2 regions of the Halalkalibacter kiskunsagensis genome follow, and region 1 is predicted to be linked to the other one. Evidence: a T-box and tRNA genes for the amino acid it is inferred to sense, from the RefSeq annotation. Region 1 holds a T-box; the other holds one or more tRNA genes.

Region 1 (5,898 bases):
GAAGAAGGAGCGACATTTATTAGACTCGGATCAGCTCTTGTAGGACGAGAATAAATTAGTCGAGAGGAGAAATAGAAATGGGGATGAAGTCAAAGTTTAAACGTTTTTTTGAACTAGAGGATGAATATGAAGAGGTAGAAGAATATATCGATGAGCGATATGAGCAAGAGGAAACGGAACCAAAGCGTCGGTTGAGACAGCAGTCATCTAAGCAACAGCAACCTAATTCAACACAAAATGTTGTTAGTTTGCAAAGTGTTCAAAAAGGAACCAAAGTGATGCTTCTTGAACCGAGAACATATGATGAAGCACAAGAGATTTCGGACCACCTAAAAAACCGAAAAGCTGTAATTATTAACTTACAGCGTATCTCGCATGATCAAGCGAAACGTATTGTCGATTTTTTAAGTGGAACAGTGTATGCTATTGGGGGGGACATCCAAAAAATCGGTTCAAACATCTTTCTTTGTACACCTGATAATGTGGATGTATCAGGAACAATTACAGAAATGATGCAGGAACATTTTGAATAGTAATAGAAGGTGGTGAGTGTTTTGCAAACAATTGGGTTATTGCTTTATCAAGCATTATACATTTATTCTTTTTTTATCATTGGTTATATTCTAATGTCTTGGTTTCCGAATGCAAGAGAATCTTCAATAGGTCAATTTGTAGGTCGGATTGTCGAACCATATTTAGAACCATTCCGAAAATTTGTCCCGCCACTTGGAATGATTGATTTATCTCCTATCGTGGCTATTATTGTGTTACGTTTAGCGAGTGGCGGTGTCGCAGCGTTATTTGGTATATAAGAGATTGGAGTGACCGACAATAAGTATTTATCAGCACTTTCGTGAGGAAGAGCGGCCTTTTGTTGATCAGGTGATCGAGTGGCAAGGTGATGTTACACTCAGACACTTAGATCGTTTAAGTGACTTTCTCGATCCAAGGCAACAAGAAATTGTTCGGAGTATAATTGGACAAGATGACGATGTGAGCCTCTCTTTTGCGGGAGGCTCTCGCTATGCAGAACGATGTCGCCTTTATATGACACCGCCGTATCTAGAAACATCCGACGATGATTTTAAGCTGACTCTATTTTCAATTGAGTATCCAATGAAATTTGTAACGTTAGAGCATCGTGACATCTTGGGTTCATTAATGAATGTTGGTGTGAAACGTGAGAAGTTTGGAGATATCTTTATTAGTGATGATGGTGTTGCACAAGTAGTTGTAGCGAGTGAAATAGCTGACTATGTTGAAATGAACATACATACGATTGGAAGAGCGAGTGTTCGATTGAATCGAATTCCATTATCTGAGCACATTATACCTAAAGACGAATGGGAAGAATCAGTTATAACAGTATCTTCAATGAGGCTAGATGTTGTTATTGCTCAGATGTATAAGCTCTCGAGATCAAAAGTAACTCCTTTTATTGAAAAAGGATTAGCAAAAGTTAATTGGAAAACAGTTGACCGTGTGGATTTTCTTTTGCAGGAAGGCGATTACATATCTGTCAAAGGGTTTGGACGATCAAGAGTATTCGCCATTGAAGGACTTACAAAAAAAGAAAAATTTCGTTTGCGATTTGGAAGAAAGCGTTAGGAAAGATTGAAAAAGGTGAAGGGTTTTTAATGTTTATGTCGAAATATGTTTATTATAGAGGGTACATCGTAAGTAATAAAACTTGTCATTATGCTCTTTAACAACAATGTTATTTTGTAATAGTCTAAAATGAAACAAAATAACGTAAACAACTTGGAGGTGGCAAATATGCCTTTAACCCCTTTAGACATCCACAATAAAGAATTTACAAGAGGTTTTCGTGGTTATGATGAAGATGAGGTTAATGAATTTCTAGATCAAGTCATAAAAGATTACGAAGCAGTTCTTCGTGAAAAAAAAGATTTGTTTGAACGAGTAACAAATTTAGATGAAAAGCTTGAGCATTTTAAAAATATTGAAGAAACACTTAATAAATCAATTTTAGTCGCTCAAGAGGCTGCAGAAGAAGTAAGAAGCAATGCCCAAAAAGAAGCACAGCTCATTGTAAAAGAAGCGGAAAAAAATGCAGATCGAATTATTAATGATGCACTTTCTAAGTCACGAAAAGTTATGATGGATATGGAAGAGTTGAAGAAACAAGCATCTGTTTATAAAATGCGGTTTAAGATGCTTATTGAAGCACAACTTGAAATGCTTCAAACAGATGATTGGAATGACGTGACTGAAAAAGAAGAAGTGTATGAAGAACGGTAATTTTTTTGATGAGCTTGCACTTCTCAAATTGCTATCATATAATGGTATTCATTAAATGAATGTTGATAAAGACGATGACAGGGACGAGTACTTTGTATCAAACGTGCTTAGCGATTCAGGGGTGGTGGAAGCCTGAACACGTTCACATAGGAAAATCACCCTTCAGTTTTGCACTGAAATGATTAGAGTAGGATGCAACGTGTTATTCCCGTTACGAATAAATGAGTGGAAAGTATTAAACTTTCTAGCAGGGTGGTACCACGGGTTAACTTCTCGTCCCTTTTTTGGGAGGAGGAGTTTTTTTGTGTTTCTTTACAATCTTATAATATGACCTAGGAGGAAAGCAGAAATGGAATACAAGGATACGTTACTAATGCCAAAAACCGAATTTCCGATGCGTGGGAATTTGCCAAATCGTGAACCAGAGAGACAAGAGAAGTGGAAGGAAATGGATATTTATCAAAAGGTCCAAGACCGTACCAAAGGGCGTCCATTGTTCGTCTTGCATGATGGTCCGCCGTATGCGAATGGTGATATTCATATGGGGCATGCATTAAATAAAATTTTGAAAGATATTATCGTACGATATAAATCAATGAGTGGTTTTCAGGCTCCTTACGTTCCAGGTTGGGATACTCATGGTTTGCCGATTGAAACAGCACTTACAAAGAGCGGAAAAGTGAATCGTAAGTCCATGAGTGTTGCAGAATTTCGAAAGCTTTGTGAAGAATATGCGTTAAAGCAAATTGATAGACAACGTGAACAGTTTATGAGACTTGGTATTCGAGGTGACTGGTGGAATCCATACGTTACGCTCGATAAAGCATATGAAGCACAGCAAATAAAAGTGTTTGGTGATATGGCGAAAAAAGGATATATCTATAAGGGGAAGAAGCCGGTATATTGGTCTCCGTCATCAGAATCTGCTTTAGCTGAAGCTGAAATTGAATATCAAGATAAGCGTTCTCCTTCAATTTATGTAGCGTTCCCTGTGAACGATGGAAATGGAGTACTCAATGGAGATGAGAATATTATTATCTGGACGACAACTCCTTGGACAATTCCTGCTAACCTAGGAATTGCTGTTCATCCAGACCTCGATTATAATGTTGTTTCTGTTAACAGTAAGAAATATGTGGTCGCGGCTGGCCTTCTCGACAATTTGACAAAAGAATTTGAATGGGAAAGCCCAGAAGTGTTAAAAACGATAAAAGGTGCTGAACTTGAATATGTGAAAGCCAAGCATCCGATTTATGGCCGTGAGTCGTTAGTGATGTGTGGGGATCATGTTACCTTAGATGCAGGAACTGGCTGTGTTCATACTGCTCCAGGTCACGGGGAAGAAGACTTTATCGTTGGTCAAAAATATGGTCTTAATGTTTTATGCCCTGTTGATGATAAAGGACATATGACAGAAGAAGCGCCTGGTTTTGAAGGATTGTTTTATGATGCTGCTAATAAACCAATTACGGAAAAACTTGAGGAAGTAGGAGCGTTAATGAAGCTCACTTTCATTACACATTCCTATGCACATGATTGGCGCACGAAAAAACCAGTTATTTATCGTGCAACTGCGCAATGGTTTGCATCAATTGAAAACTTCCGTAGTGAATTACTTAAAGCGATTGAAGAAGTAGAATGGCTTCCTAAATGGGGGGAAACAAGATTATTTAATATGGTACGTGACCGTGGAGATTGGTGTATTTCTCGTCAACGTGCTTGGGGTGTTCCTATTCCTGTGTTTTATGGTGAAAATGGTGAACCGATTATTACAGATGAGACGATCGAACATGTGTCTAATTTGTTCCGAGAACATGGATCCAATGTTTGGTTCGAATGGGAGACAGATCAATTATTGCCAGAAGGATTTACGTCAGAGCATAGCCCAAACGGGACTTTCACACGTGAAATGGACATTATGGATGTTTGGTTTGATTCAGGTTCCTCTCACCAAGCAGTATTAGAAGAGCGCGAGGAACTCCAGCGTCCTGCTGATTTATATCTTGAAGGCTCTGACCAGTATCGTGGCTGGTTTAACTCTTCTCTTTCAACGAGTGTTGCTGTAACGGGGAAAGCTCCTTATAAAGGAGTACTAAGTCACGGATTTGCACTTGATGGTCAAGGACGTAAAATGAGCAAATCAATCGGAAATGTCGTTGTCCCTAATGATGTCATGAAACAATTAGGAGCAGATATTTTACGTTTATGGGTAGCATCCGTTGATTATCAAGCTGATGTTCGGGTTTCAGATAAGATTTTAAAACAAGTGTCTGAATCATACCGTAAAATTCGGAATACTTTCCGATTCTTACTTGGAAATCTTCATGATTTTGATCCAACAAAAGACTATGTAAACGATCTTGAAGGCGTCGATTTGTTTATACTAGTTAAATTAAATGAAGTAATTGAAAAGGTTGATCAAGCATATGATCAATATCAATTCTCGACTGTATATCATACGATTCATAATTTCTGTACCATTGAACTAAGCTCTTTCTATATGGATTTAGCAAAAGATACTTTATACATCGAGCATGCAGATCATCCATCACGTCGTGCGATCCAAACAGTTATGTATGAGGTTCTGGTTGCTCTTACAAAGCTTGTCTCTCCAATCTTAAGTCATACAGCTGACGAAGTGTGGGAACATATTCCTGCAGTTAAAGAAGAAAGTGTACAATTAACAGATATGCCAAAAGCAAAAGCGTTTGGTGATGTAGGGCATTTGAAAGAAAAATGGAATCACTTCATGATTGTAAGAGATGATGTTTTAAAAGCACTTGAGCAAGCAAGAAACGAAAAGAAAATTGGGAAGTCACTAACGGCAGCTATCACGTTGTATTCAAGTGGTGATGTAAAAACCTTACTGAGTGACATTCCAAAGCTCGAAAAATTATTTATTGTCTCTAATGTAACCTTAGCAGGTGAAGTGAATGATGCACCTCATGATGCTATTGCCTTTGAGCAACTTGCAATCGTGGTAGAATCAGCTAAAGGTGAGACGTGTGAACGTTGTTGGGTTGTCTCTGAAACCGTTGGGCAAAAAGACGATCATCCCGGATTATGTTCATCATGTACTGAAACAGTTATAGCGCATTATGCTTAAATTTCTTTAAAAGTCTGCCTCCTAGTGCTAACTAGATGAGGCAGGCCTTTTTTATTTATAATGATGTGACAGGTTAGCTAAAAGGCTCAAACAATCTCTTAGTTGATTAAAAAAGAATCTAAGCGAATTATTTTAGGTTGACTTTTTGCTTCTGGCTAAAAGCTGACAAATGTTGTGTTGGCTATATCACCATCAAATGGTCACAATAAAAAGGAGCGTCACAAGACGTCTTGACTTGTTTTATTTGGGGGAGATAGCATGACTGATTACACAAAGATAAAACAACAACTGCTCGATCGTAAATCAAAAGTAGAAGAACGTATTAAAAAGCATTTTCAAGAAGAACAATCAAGAACATTGTCTTTTTCAACAGGAGAACTGTCTCAATATGATAATCATCCTGCAGATACAGCGACTGATTTATATGAACGAGAGAAAGATTTTGCTTTACTTGAACAATTGGAAAGAGAGCATGAAGAAATTGAACATGCTCTTGCGAAATTTAATGAAGGCACATTTGGTTTCTGTGA
Region 2 (5,898 bases), on a different contig from region 1:
AACCTTGAAAGAAGTGTGCACGAGTTATTTGTCTCCAATTTAGGTTTTCTTTACGCTCCTTAAGAATTCTCTTAAAATAAAACTTCCCTTCTGCTGAACGTCTTTGTAGCAAGAAGCTTGTTAAAACGGCTGCAACAAAAAGAGAGAGCGATATTGTAAAAATAACCGTATACCCTGTGAATTGTTCCATTCGTGTAATAATGAATCCAGCCAATATTGGCCCAATCATTCCTGCAAACGAATTTAAAAGTCCAAGAAATCCATTAAAAAAATCTCTTGTTTCAGGTTCTGTAATTTCAAATGTCAACACATTAAACGCCAACCAATAGAAACCAATTCCCATCCCAATTAACGCACCTAACAGAATTAAGTATTGATTTGCTTGATCTCCTAAAAAAAGAACGGTCGAGAAAAAAGTTGCAAGTGTTATAACACCTGCCCTTAACACAATGACACGGTCAATTTTTTTAGCTATTTTTCCAGCTAACATAAACGCAAGCGGCTGCATAACAACTGAACCTAAGTTATAGAGAGCAATATCAACAAACTCGCCTGACTGTTTCCAAAGGTATACATTAACAAATGTATTAGACAAAGCAAAACTTAACGCATAGAGCCCGCCCATCACAAGCAAAAGAGTTAAGTCTCTTGTCACTTCTATATCACCAATAACTTTCTTTACCAATGACTTATTCACCGACTCCACCACCCTCATAAGTAGTGTGTCACCTCAAAAAGCGGTTATACAAAAAAAGCCTCTAAGGGGAATTTCCTTAGAGACTTTTTCAGGCTGCTCTATGCGAAATTTCGCTTAAAGGCTTTATTACCTAGTTATTATTTTGCTTCGTTGTAACGTTTTGAGACCTCATCCCAATTGACTACATTCCAGAATGCATTAATATAATCAGGACGACGATTTTGATAATTTAAGTAATATGCATGCTCCCATACATCTAATCCAAGGATTGGCGTTTTCCCTTCCATTAGTGGTGTATCTTGGTTAGGAGTACTTGTTACAGCAAGCTTCCCTCCATCAACAATTAGCCAAGCCCAACCTGAACCAAAACGGTTAGCACCTGCATTTGCAAATTCTTCTTTGAATGCTTCAAGGCTACCAAACGTTGAGTTAATTGCATCTGCAAGTTCACCTGTTGGAGCTCCTCCACCATTCGGGCTTAATATTTGCCAGAAGAACGTGTGGTTTGCGTGACCACCACCGTTGTTACGAACTGCTCCGCGAATGCTCTCAGGTATAGCATCTAAATTAGAAACTAATTCTTCAATGCTCTTACCTGCAAGATCTTCATGACCTTCAAGTGCTGCGTTTAATTTTGTAATATACGTATTGTGATGTTTTCCGTGATGAATGTTCATTGTCGCCTCATCAATATGAGGTTCTAGTGCGTTAGCTGCATAAGGTAATTGTGGTAATTCGTAAGCCATGATAATTCCTCCTTAAAGTAAGTAACAAAATAGTGTGGAGTATAAAACCCCAGAAGTGGACTTTAGCAACATTTATGTTTCAAAAGTCTTCCATTAATTACATTACCAAAATTTGAACATTCTTGCAATGATAATGCTCATTGTTTTTTCTGAAGACAAATTTACTCTACCCCACTTGAGAAAATTTAAACTCCCCGAAAACAATATCGAATCTCACAGAGCTACAGCCATGCATGTGCTTGCTATAAATTCGTCATAATATTCAATAAATCCTGCACTTTATTTCTTTTTCGACTTCAAAAATAATCATTATCTCCTCAAGAAAAAGAAATAACAAAAAAAAGGACCTACAAAGTAGATCCTTATCATTTGAAATAGTAAATGGCGGAGGAAGAGGGATTCGAACCCCCGCGCGGTTTAACCCGCCTGTCGGTTTTCAAGACCGATCCCTTCAGCCGGACTTGGGTATTCCTCCGCGTTTTTCAAAAATATACAACTAAGATGGTGGACCCTGTAGGACTCGAACCTACGACCGATCGGTTATGAGCCGACTGCTCTGACCAACTGAGCTAAGGGTCCTCTAAGGGGCGGCTGATGGGAATTGAACCCACGAATGCCGGAATCACAATCCGGTGCGTTAACCACTTCGCCACAACCGCCACAAGAAATATTTAAGTAGAAAAATAGCGGCGGAGGGAGTCGAACCCACGACCTCACGGGTATGAACCGTACGCTCTAGCCAGCTGAGCTACACCGCCATAATATGGCTCCACAGGTAGGACTCGAACCTACGACCGATCGGTTAACAGCCGATAGCTCTACCACTGAGCTACTGTGGAACAACTTTTAAAGACAAGAATTATAATATCATGCTGAGCAATTAACGTCAATATATTTTTTCCTTTTCTTCAAAAAGGAAAAACATGACTGAATAACACTGATCTAATTTACCACACATGTTTTAGATAAACAAGATATTATCATAATTAAAGATCTCAAAAGGACGTACGCTTTCCGTTTTGAGATCTTTAATTAAATTACAATTTATTTAATTATCCTCTCCAATTACCGCTTCAGCGATATTTACAGAGTGATCGCCAATTCTCTCTAAATTACTAACAATGTCAACAAAAACAATCCCAGCTGAACCTGAACATTTCCCCTCGTTCACACGATGAATATGCTGTTTTCTAAGCTTCCGTTCCATTTTGTCAATTTTCTCTTCCTTTTCTAATACAGAGCGAGCCATATCACCATCAATTAGTTCCAATGATTGTATAGCTTCTTTTAACGTGGAAAGAGTTAATTCAGACATTTCCCGTAAATCCTCGAGAGCTTTATCAGAAATATGAACTTTATTTGCTTTTTGATAATCTTTCAATTCGACAATATTTTCAATATGGTCACCAATTCGCTCAATATCCCGAACAGTATCCAACAACATTGAGTGCAGTTTAGAATCATGTGCAGATAAAGACCTTGATGAAATTTGAATTAAATAATCAGTAATCTTCCGGTCAAGATTATTTATCGCCTCTTCGAACTGAATCGACATTTCAGCATGTCGCTTCTGACCATTTTCTAAGTATTGGCTTACTTCATAAAGACCTCTTTCAGAGAATTCGGCCATTCTAAGAACTTCTTGTTTAGCTTGCCCAAGAGCTATAGCTGGTGAACTCCCAATAAATCTAGGGTCTAAATGCTTTGCTTTATATTCTATACTATACTCATCCCCTGGGACTAGCTTCGTTACTATAATAGCTAGCAGCGCAACGAAAGGTAGTTGAATCAATGTGTTTGAAACATTGAAAATCCCGTGCGCAAAAGCAATTGTCATTGGACGATTAAGACCTAGCTCTAATGCTAAATAGCTAATTAAATTAAAGAAGAGAGGATATATCATTAGGACAATAACTGTACCAATTAAATTAAAGATGACATGTGTTAATGCAGCTCTTTTAGCAGCAACAGAAGCTCCAATTGCAGCCAAAATCGCTGTAATCGTTGTTCCGATATTATCACCAAACAAAACTGGTAATGCTGAATCTAATCCCATTGCTCCTTGTTCGTACAACTGCTGCAATAAACCAATTGATGCACTTGAACTTTGCACAGCAACAGTGAAAATCGTCCCAATGACAACACCCAGTAATGGATTTTCACTCATACTCACCGTCAGCTCAGCAAATGCTTTTAACTCACGCAATGGTTTGAGGCCAGTCCCCATTAATTCCAAACCATAAAAAAGGGCTCCAAAACCAAAAATAACTTGTCCATAATAGTTAACTTTTTTAGCTTTTATGAAGAAAATTAATGCTGCACCTACTGCTATAATCGGTAAGGCATAAGCAGATATTTTAATCCCAATAATAAACGCTGTAACCGTCGTTCCAATATTGGCCCCCATAATAACACCTATCGCTTGCTTTAATGTCATAAAACCCGCATTCACTAGACCAATTGTTAAAACCGTTGTACCTGTACTTGTTTGCAAAAGAACTGTAACAACAATTCCAGCGAATACACCCATAATTGGATTGGTTGTAAACTTATCGAGAACGTCGCGTAATCCGTCTCCTGCAACCTTTTGCAACCCATCCCCCATGTACTTTATACCAAATAGGAAAATACCTAGTCCACCGAAAAACATGAACAAGAGCGTTTGTAAATCCACAAATCCTCATCCCTTCATTTCATAAGTCAAAGTAATCATCCAACTTTCGACAAACATCAACATGGACACCCTGTCTATTATTAAGCATTCTCAAACCATTTGTAAACAAAAAAGTTTAAAAGTTTACACGTTTTTACTATTGCTCAACATAGATCATTCATAGGATTAACATTCCCTAGCTTCAACACAATCTTTTCACGTTTTTAGCAAATTTTTTAAAAGTATTATAGCAATTCAACGAGCTATTCGTTAAAATAACGAAGAATGAAAGAGGTGTTTATTCTGAGCTATTGGGATTGGTTTCTAAAAAGCTTTTACAGTAAAAAGGTTATTGCATATAGTCGATTTCGCCCCATTACATCAACCATTGGGTATGTACTTTTCATTATATTTATTTCTAGCATCCCATACTTTGTCACACTATACTCAACGGCCACTTCAGCTGTTGAACAATTCGATAATATGTTACAAAACGATATACCAAACTTTCATCTGAGAGAAGGAACACTCTATTGGGAAAGTGAAGAGCCATTTTATACCGAGGTTGCCGGAGAAGGATTCTTCCTTATTGATTCCTCAAATACATATTCAGAGCAGGAATTACAACAATTAGTTGATGGCATTGCCTTACAACAACGAGAATTTTTATTTATAGCTGATGGTAACAGTCAATCTATTCCATACACACTTCTTGGGTTACAAGAGTTTACAAAAGAGGATTTATCTAAGCGTATTAATGATTTACAAGGCTTTTTGCCAATTTTATTATTTATTATTATCTTTCTTCTTTTTGTTGCACTTTCGGGTTTGGCCTTTCTTGGTATATCACTTTTGGCTTTTGTAGCTTTATTACTTAAAGGTGCGCGTAATTTAGAATATCGCCATCTGTGGTTAATTACTGCACATGCGCTAACTCTTCCTGTTATACTACTTGCTTGGGTGGATGTTTTATTTTATCCAATACCATTTAGTGCATTTATTGCGTCTACTTTTTTATTGGTTTTAATTTCAGTAAAATCAATTCCGGTTCCCCAAAAAAAGTCATGACGAATGAGAAGTAAGGTTCTAAAGAACAATTTTTCTGAATTATAGCCAAAAAAGCAAGTAACAGTTAACGTTACTCGCTTTTTTGGCTATTTTCTAAGGATTTAATAAGAATCCTTGTTCCATCTACTGAGGTGACAATAATATCAGTGTTAGCTTCAATCCAATGACCTCCACTTGTTGCACTATATTGGTCCCCTTCAATTTCAACTGTACCTGTTGGTCGAAAAGAGCTAATCGTTCTACCTTGTTTTCCGATTAATTCATGGTATTGCTCGTTAATTGAGTTATATCCTAAATCACTTGTTAGTTTATCTTTTAGCGTCATTTTTGCCCATAAATTTCGGGATGGAAAAACTTTTAAAAATAGTGCTGAACTAAATCCTCCAATAATAAATCCCATTGAAACAAGTGTACCATAAATAAAAGTTGGAGCTGGTACTGCAAGACCGATTATCATTAAGACGACTCCGAGCAGAGCAACCGTCCCATCAGTGATAACTTTACCATCAACTACTATTAATGCTAAACCAACAATATATAAAAGCACTACCCACAATCCAGTATCTCCTGTAAGGTGATACGAAAAGTACATAGCCATTATTGCAATCCCTAATATGGCAAAGAGCCCTTTAGCCCGAACAAGTAATTCTCCAATTAAAAATAATGTCCCTAAAAAAACAACTATAAAACCAATACTTGGTGAATCCAACCACTCCATTTCTCATCCCTCCTTA

The links. A T-box is a leader RNA that pairs with one kind of tRNA and senses whether it is charged. The one in region 1 lies ahead of ileS (isoleucine--tRNA ligase), so its partner is inferred to be a tRNA-Ile.
Region 2: it has a tRNA-Ile gene. The T-box ahead of ileS (isoleucine--tRNA ligase) is inferred to sense a tRNA for this amino acid. The anticodon was not compared.

What each region holds. Positions count from the first base shown of each region.
Region 1 is NZ_JAXBLX010000013.1:56,182-62,079, reverse strand. It holds gene SLH51_RS09470 (YggS family pyridoxal phosphate-dependent enzyme) at 1-54, shown strand, start outside; gene SLH51_RS09465 (cell division protein SepF) at 78-533, shown strand; gene SLH51_RS09460 (YggT family protein) at 555-812, shown strand; gene SLH51_RS09455 (YlmH family RNA-binding protein) at 832-1,608, shown strand; gene SLH51_RS09450 (DivIVA domain-containing protein) at 1,777-2,262, shown strand; T-box leader at 2,328-2,546, shown strand; gene ileS (isoleucine--tRNA ligase) at 2,612-5,368, shown strand; gene SLH51_RS09440 (TraR/DksA C4-type zinc finger protein) at 5,627-5,898, shown strand, end outside.
Region 2 is NZ_JAXBLX010000079.1:2,472-8,369, reverse strand. It holds gene SLH51_RS23895 (MFS transporter) at 1-625, opposite strand, end outside; gene SLH51_RS23890 (superoxide dismutase) at 835-1,443, opposite strand; tRNA gene SLH51_RS23885 (tRNA-Ser) at 1,826-1,918, opposite strand; tRNA gene SLH51_RS23880 (tRNA-Ile) at 1,946-2,022, opposite strand; tRNA gene SLH51_RS23875 (tRNA-His) at 2,030-2,102, opposite strand; tRNA gene SLH51_RS23870 (tRNA-Met) at 2,128-2,201, opposite strand; tRNA gene SLH51_RS23865 (tRNA-Asn) at 2,208-2,282, opposite strand; gene SLH51_RS23860 (Na/Pi cotransporter family protein) at 2,492-4,117, opposite strand; gene SLH51_RS23855 (DUF1189 domain-containing protein) at 4,382-5,164, shown strand; gene SLH51_RS23850 (NfeD family protein) at 5,235-5,882, opposite strand.